DNA from 3 places in the Synechococcus sp. NB0720_010 genome. Region 2 is predicted to be linked to each of the others. Evidence: predicted binding sites of a transcription regulator. Region 2 holds the regulator's gene; each other region holds the start of a gene.
What was found. Region 2 encodes NtcA, which controls nitrogen genes in cyanobacteria. Its sites were predicted from a motif close to GTANCNNNNGNTAC; they were not measured.
Positions count from the first base shown of each region.

Region 1: LY254_RS00155 (ammonium transporter) is a predicted target of NtcA. The motif match lies at 1,181-1,194, and genes of this name have one in related genera.
Region 3: LY254_RS06045 (DUF4278 domain-containing protein) is a predicted target of NtcA. The motif match lies at 876-889, and genes of this name have one in related genera.

Region 1 is NZ_CP090898.1:26,881-29,141, forward strand. Features, by position in the region: gene LY254_RS00140 (calcium/sodium antiporter) at 1-377, shown strand, start outside; gene LY254_RS00145 (hypothetical protein) at 374-592, opposite strand; gene LY254_RS00150 (DUF4278 domain-containing protein) at 689-913, opposite strand; gene LY254_RS00155 (ammonium transporter) at 1,271-2,261, shown strand, end outside.
Region 2 is NZ_CP090898.1:1,295,933-1,298,193, forward strand. Features, by position in the region: gene rph (ribonuclease PH) at 1-417, shown strand, start outside; gene ntcA (global nitrogen regulator NtcA) at 482-1,222, shown strand; gene LY254_RS06965 (DUF3084 domain-containing protein) at 1,298-2,261, shown strand, end outside.
Region 3 is NZ_CP090898.1:1,140,829-1,143,089, reverse strand. Features, by position in the region: gene LY254_RS06055 (photosystem I reaction center subunit XI) at 1-460, shown strand, start outside; gene LY254_RS06050 (hypothetical protein) at 586-807, shown strand; gene LY254_RS06045 (DUF4278 domain-containing protein) at 916-1,083, shown strand; gene LY254_RS06040 (hypothetical protein) at 1,237-1,503, shown strand; gene LY254_RS06035 (hypothetical protein) at 1,500-2,018, shown strand; gene LY254_RS06030 (Rieske 2Fe-2S domain-containing protein) at 2,015-2,261, shown strand, end outside.

The DNA.
Region 1 (2,261 bases), 1.1 Mb from region 2:
ATCTGGCCATCGGCAACGTGGTGGGTAGCAACCTGCTCAACCAACTCTTGATCCTGGGTCTGTGCGCCCTGCTCTCGGGTCAGGACGGACTGTTGGTCAGCCCTGAATTGTTGCGCCGTGATTTCCCAGTGATGGTGCTGACGACCTTGGCCTGCCTGCCGATTTTCTGGAGTGGCGGCGTGATCAATCGCCTTGAGGGGTGGCTCTTGCTTGGCGCCTACGGCCTCTATTTGGTTGAGCAGATCCTCAGCAGTACGGCGGCTCCGGGTATTGATGAATTCCGCTTGTTCGTCTTGGTGGCAGCTCTCCCCCTGGTGTTGGTCTTCCTGACTTGGACCTCACTGCGCTGGATGCAACAGCGCAAGAGCGTTGGTTAGGAGCAGACAACGCTCGGGAGCATGGACACGCTGACCCCTGCGGCGGTGGCGTCGTTGTAGAGGCTTTCGCTGCTCTGGCGGTTCAGATTGACCTGTCCTGAGCAGATCAAGTCCCAGGTTTCATCGGCGAAGTGGGTTTGCAGCCAGAGCATCCCCATCACCGTGCGGTGCTTGAGGTTGTAGCTCTCTCCGACGGACGTCAGGGTGATGTCCATGGCCCACAAAAAAACCTCCCCCTATTGGAGGGGGAGGCGTTGGACGCTGATGTATCAATACGAACCAAAACCAAAAGCCTTGGTTTTGGGTCGGAATCAGCCTTGGTTGACCTGGGAAGCGGCCTCGGCCTGGCGGTGGTTGTAGTGATGCCCGCGGTACTGCAGATCGACAGTGGCGTCGACGGAAGCCGCTTCGTGACGGAGGGGCGCTTCGAAATGTTGGCCGCGGTAGGCGTGCTCAACGGGAGCGCTGGTGGGCTGTTCGTGGTTGGCGTTGTCGTAGGTGACGCCGCGGTACTGGAGTTTGCTCATGGTGGTCATCGGGCCTCGAAGGGTTGGCTGGTTGTCCGCTTCGTGGGAAGGAGCGTTGCTTCGCCTCGCGGTGGGCTACTTCCGGTGGAGCCAGGCCCAAAGGGGGCTCACTCAACGTTTTGTCCTTCTGCAGCATTTCTAGCTGATGAAGAATGTTCAGAGTGAACAAAAGCCTCTTTTTTGTCTTTTTTGTAATAGTTACTGTGGCCCGTTGAACGTTTTTTCTTCACTTTCCTTCTGCTGCCATAGCGCAATTCCTGATGGACTTGCGAATTGGTAGCGAATGCAACCTTGACGGTGGTCTGTGATGCGGAACATTGGCACCTAATGGCGGTAATCCGTCATCCACCCAGCGACTGCTTTTTGATGACTGTTGCTTCTCCTGTCTCTCGGCCTCGGTCGAAGAGCCTGCAGGAAGCGAGCTTGCTGGAGGCTCCTCAGCTTCTGCTCCGCAAGGTGCGAGGACTGTCCTCCGGCCGTTCGCTGACCTGGCTGGCTTGTGTGCCTCTGGCTCTTTTCGGCCTGGGCGTGTTCAACCTTTCGGCCCGCGCCGCTGAGCTCCCCGAGCTCAACGCAGCGTTCCTGGCCAACAACATGTGGCTCCTGGTGGCCACGATCCTGGTGATCTTCATGAACGCCGGTTTCGCCATGGTCGAAGCCGGGATGTGTCGCCAGAAGAACGCCGTCAACATCCTTGCCAAGAACTTGTTCGTGTTCGCCCTCGCGGTGACCGCCTACTGGTTCATCGGTTATTCGCTGATGTACGGCGGATCCCTGGTGGATGGCTGGCTTTATTTCAACGGCCTCTTCTTTGACCCCACCGTCACCGCTGAGATGGTGACCGAGGGAGCCTTGGTTCCCACCGTTGACTTCCTGTTCCAGGCTGCCTTCGCCGGCACCGCCGCCACGATCGTTTCTGGCCTCGTGGCTGAGCGCGTCAAGTTCGGCGAGTTCGTGATCTTCGCGCTGGTTCTGACTGCTGTTATCTACCCGGTCTCCGGTTCCTGGCAGTGGAATGGCGGCTGGCTGAGCGAGCTGGGCTTCATTGATTTCGCTGGCTCCTCGATCGTCCACTCCGTGGGTGCTTGGGCCGGCCTGGTGGGCGCAATGCTGCTTGGCCCCCGCATCGGCAAGTTCGTGGGCGGTAAGCCCCAGGCCATCCCCGGCCACAACATGTCGATTGCAACCCTGGGTGCCCTGATCCTCTGGATCGGCTGGTACGGCTTCAACCCCGGCTCTGAGCTGGCGATGGACCAGTACGTGCCCTACGTGGCTGTGACCACCACCCTGGCGGCTGCAGGTGGCGCCATCGCTGCCACCATCGTCTCCACCCTGACTTCTGGCAAGCCCGACCTGA
Region 2 (2,261 bases):
TTGGAGGTTCTGGGGGAGCGGACCCTGCAAATCGACTGTGACGTCCTCCAAGCCGATGCCGGCACCCGCACCGCCAGCATCACTGGAGCCTGGGCCGCCTTAGCCCTCGGCCTGCAACGCCTGGAGCAGCGCGGAGTGCTGGAACGATCGCCCCTGGTGGGGCAGGTGGCGGCGGTTTCCGTTGGCCTCGTGGATGGCGCCGCACTCCTCGATCTCGACTACAGCGAGGACAGCCAAGCAGAGGTCGATCTGAACGTGGTGATGAATCAAGAGCAACATTTGCTCGAAATTCAAGGCACCGCGGAGGGCGCACCCTTCAGTCGCCAACAGCTTTCCGGTCTGGTTGACCTAGCGGAAAGCGGCATCGATCAACTGATGCAGGCCCAGAAGCAGGCCTTGGCAGAGGCAGCAAATTAGTTTCAATGGCTACAGGGCGGCCCTGGACTGATCCGTAGGTTCCAAGCAACTCAGTCGCGCTGACATGGTCGTGGCAACGCAAGGATTCAGCCGCTACTCCCCTAGCCCTACGACCGGTACGTCAGTGATCGCACCGATCGCGGGCAGTCCGCTGCCACCCAATGCCACGCTTCTGGATGTCATCCGGGGCCTGAGCGGTAGCACCACCGAGATCGTTGAGCGGGGCAAAACAATCTTTTTCCCCGGCGACCCCGCCGAAAAGGTTTATCTGCTGAAGCGGGGTGCGGTCCGGCTCTCCAGGGTCTACGAATCCGGCGAGGAAATCACCGTGGCACTGCTGCGGGAGAACAGCCTGTTCGGTGTGCTGTCTCTACTCACGGGCCAGCGTTCAGACCGCTTCTATCACTCGATTGCCTTTACTCGCGTCGAGCTGGTGACGGCTCCCGCAACCTCCGTCCGCAAAGCGATCGAACAGGACCCGGCGGTTGGTCTATTGCTTCTTCAGGGTCTCTCCTCTCGGATTCTTCAAACCGAGACCATGATCGAAACCCTCACCCACCGCGACATGTCCTCGCGACTGGTGAGCTTCCTGCTGGTGCTCTGCCGCGACTTTGGAGTGCCCAGCAGCGAAGGGATCACGATCGACCTTCGCCTGTCCCACCAGGCCATTGCCGAAGCAATCGGATCGACCCGCGTCACGATCACCCGACTCTTGGGCGACCTCCGCAACGACGGGCTGGTGCAAATCGACCGCAAGAAGATCACCGTCTTCGATCCGTTGGCCCTCGCCAAACGCTTCAGCTAAACGGCTGAACTGGTGGCCGATCCCAGCTGCGTTCCAAGCCACCGCAACCGATACTGACCGTCGTCGCACAACGTCGTGTCCGGCTGGATCCTGATCCTGGCGTTGCTGATCCTCGGGGGAGTGCTCTCCACCCTGGGGGATCGCTTGGGATCCAAGGTCGGCAAGGCGCGGCTGAGCTTGTTCCGGTTGCGGCCCAAGAAAACCGCCGTAGTGATCACGGTGCTGACCGGCAGCTTGATCAGTGCCATCTCCCTTGGGCTGATGCTGCTCGTCAGTGATCGCTTGCGCACGGGGCTCTTTGAACTCGATCAGATCGAACAGCGCCTACGGGACAGCCGCGATGCCCTGAGCTCAAGTCGCCAGGACCTGGCCCAAAGTCGCAACGCCCTGCGCAGCGCAGAGAACGAGCGCAGCGAGGCCCAACGCCAACTCAAGGTGGTGGCCGAGCAGGCCAGCCGGCTGCAGAAGGAACTGGCTCCCCTGATGGAGCAACGCAAACAACTGGAGGCCGAGCGCGACCGCCTCAGCCGTGACATCGCCGCGAAGGATTCCGATCTCCAGCGCAACCGCACTGAGCTCGCCAAGCTCAACAGCAAGATCAAAAGCAGCAGCCAAGAGCTCGAGCGTCTCGAACGCAACCTGATTGCCCTACGTCAGGGTGATGTGGTGATCAGCAGTGGCCAAATCCTGGAGGTGGCCAAGGTGCGGATCGAGAAGCCCAGCCAGGCCCGAGACGTGATCCACGCCCTGCTGCAGCGCACGAATTTGAACGTTTACCAGCGCGTGCTGCCAGGCGAAACACCGAACCGTCAAATCCTGTTGGTGCCGCGCAGCGACATCAGCAAATTGGAGACCACCCTCAGCAAACGCGGCGAGTGGGTCGTGAGTCTGATCTCAGCGGCCAATGTGCTCAAAGGGGAGCGTCAGGTCGTGGCATTCCCGGATGTCAGACCCAACAAACGGGTGGTGCGTAGTGGAGAACAACTGGCCACCACCGTGCTGGAGGCCGATGAGCGCTCCCCAGACCAGGTGCGTAGCC
Region 3 (2,261 bases), 160 kb from region 2:
CGGCAATCTGGCCACTCCCGTCAACAGCAGCTACTTCAGCCGCGCTTTCCTGAGTGCGCTGCCTGCTTATCGCCCCGCCCTCTCTCCCAACCGTCGCGGTCTGGAAGTGGGCATGGCCCATGGCTTCTTCCTCTACGGCCCCTTCGCGATCTGTGGCCCGCTTCGCGCCACCGAGTACGCCAGCACCGCTGGTCTTCTGGCTGCTGTGGGTCTGGTCTCGATCCTGACGGTCTGCCTCTCGATCTACGGCACCGCTGGCCGTGGCCCCAACGTGCAGCCGGCTGACGCCACCATCGACAACCCCCCTGCTGACCTGTTCACCAAGGCGGGTTGGGCCGAGTTCGCTAGCGGCTTCTGGCTCGGCGGTTGCGGCGGTGCCGCCTTCGCCTGGTTCCTCGCCGGCACGACCATCGTGGCTCCCCTGGTGAAGATCGCCGGTGGTGTTTGGAGCGTCGGCTGAGTCCAGCCAGCTCATCCTTGATTCACCCTTTGCCCGCCAGATCCTCATGGGGTCTGGCGGGTTTTTTGATGCCTTGCCGTTGGCTTGGGCCATGGCTATGGAGTCAGTAGAGCTGTGGTGCTGTGATGACGCGTTGGCCTGCTGTTGTTCTTGCGGCGACCCTCTCGGCCTTGCCTGGGGTGGCTGTGGCTGAGCCCCTGCCGCCGCCGATTGGTCCGCTCCCCTCTTCGGCGCAGGCTGATGCGGGTTACCCGGGGGATGTGGAGAACGCCTTGAGCGACTTCACGCGTTTTCAGTGCGATTTGCTGTTCTTTTTGACCCCACGGCAGAACTGCCCAAGCGATTAATCGGCAAAATCGGAGTTTTGTAATCGCCTGAACGACGCGGCTGGTTTCCGCGCGGCTAAAACAGTGCTGTAGCAACCGCTACAAAACGTTCACCTCGGCACCTTTTGGTTGCCTGAGGCGCAGTTCGATCCAGGCCATGGAACGGGGACCTGGGCTGACTCCGAGGAACTATCCATGACCCTCACCTATCGCGGCCAGAAGTACCAGCAGAACAAAGAGGCTGTTTCCCAGAAGCACCCTCAGCTGAACTACCGAGGTCTCAAGTACGTCAAGTGATTCCTGCTTGATTGATTTGCCTTTAAGCCCCGCTCTTGCGGGGCTTTTTTTGTTTCGTGCGCTGCTCTTGCTCTGGTGTTTCAGCGTGTGGTCAATGCAGTGGTGCCTTCGTTTGAGCATCTCTAGTCTTCGCGAACAAGACTGATCTGCCAGGTGATTGAGGGTTCCCTGCCGCTTGTTCGTGCCGGCGTCGATGGCCTGAGGGCCTATGCCTCCACGAGCGTGGTCATCGCGATCCTGATCAGCATCTTTGGCGTTCAACGCATCGATTTCTCCGCGAAGGGATGGAGAAATATTGGCTTCCGGCTCCTGATCATTCCCGGACTGGCCTTGTTATGGCCTTGGCTGATCAAACGGCTCTGGCTTGGTGCTCCGCCAGCCGTTGAACGCAATGCCCACCGGCTGGCGGCACGGGCATGATCAGCAGTCGACGGCAGACCCATCGCTGGCTGATGACAGCGCTTGGGGTTCTCCTGCCTTGGCTGGCGGTGAGTGCACTTGTTCAGCGCCCTGAGATCCCGCCGGTCACAGCAACGGCGGCACCCCTGTTTGCTCGGGCCGATCTGGGTGGAGCGACAGCCGAGGGAGATCTCCTCCTTGCCTTCGATTGGCCGGTCCAAGACACACAGCTGAAGGGTCAGCTGGTGTTGGACCCGACGCTTCAGTTGCGCTTGATCGCAGAGGAACCCCTCAACTTGGCGGATCCACTGCTCTATTGGTCGTCGACCGACAGGAGTCCTGAGTCGTTGTCGCAGGCTCAGCTGTTGGGTTCCCTCGCCGGAGCTGGGACCCACCGCTACCGCTTACCGATGGTGGTCGGGCGTGCGCTGCGGTCTCCTCAGCCAGGTCTGTTGTTGCTGGTGAGTCCGCTGGATCAGCGCATCGTTGCCTCGTGGGCGTTGCCGTCCTTGTCTGCTGGAGGTGAGCGGCCATGAGCCATGGCTACGTCGCGGTGCAATGGACGCGCCGAAAGCTCATCTATGACGGCGTCCTCTTAGCTGGTGTGAGTGCCTATCTCCTGCTCTTCATGGGGATCAGCCACTGGTGGGCGGCGGCCGCCAATGTTCCCCTCGAGACCGACGGGGCGGCAATTCGGGCCTACGGCAGTGCGGCCTACATCCTGTTGCACCTGACCCTCTCGATCGGGCCCTTGGCACGGTTGAATCCGCTGTTTCACA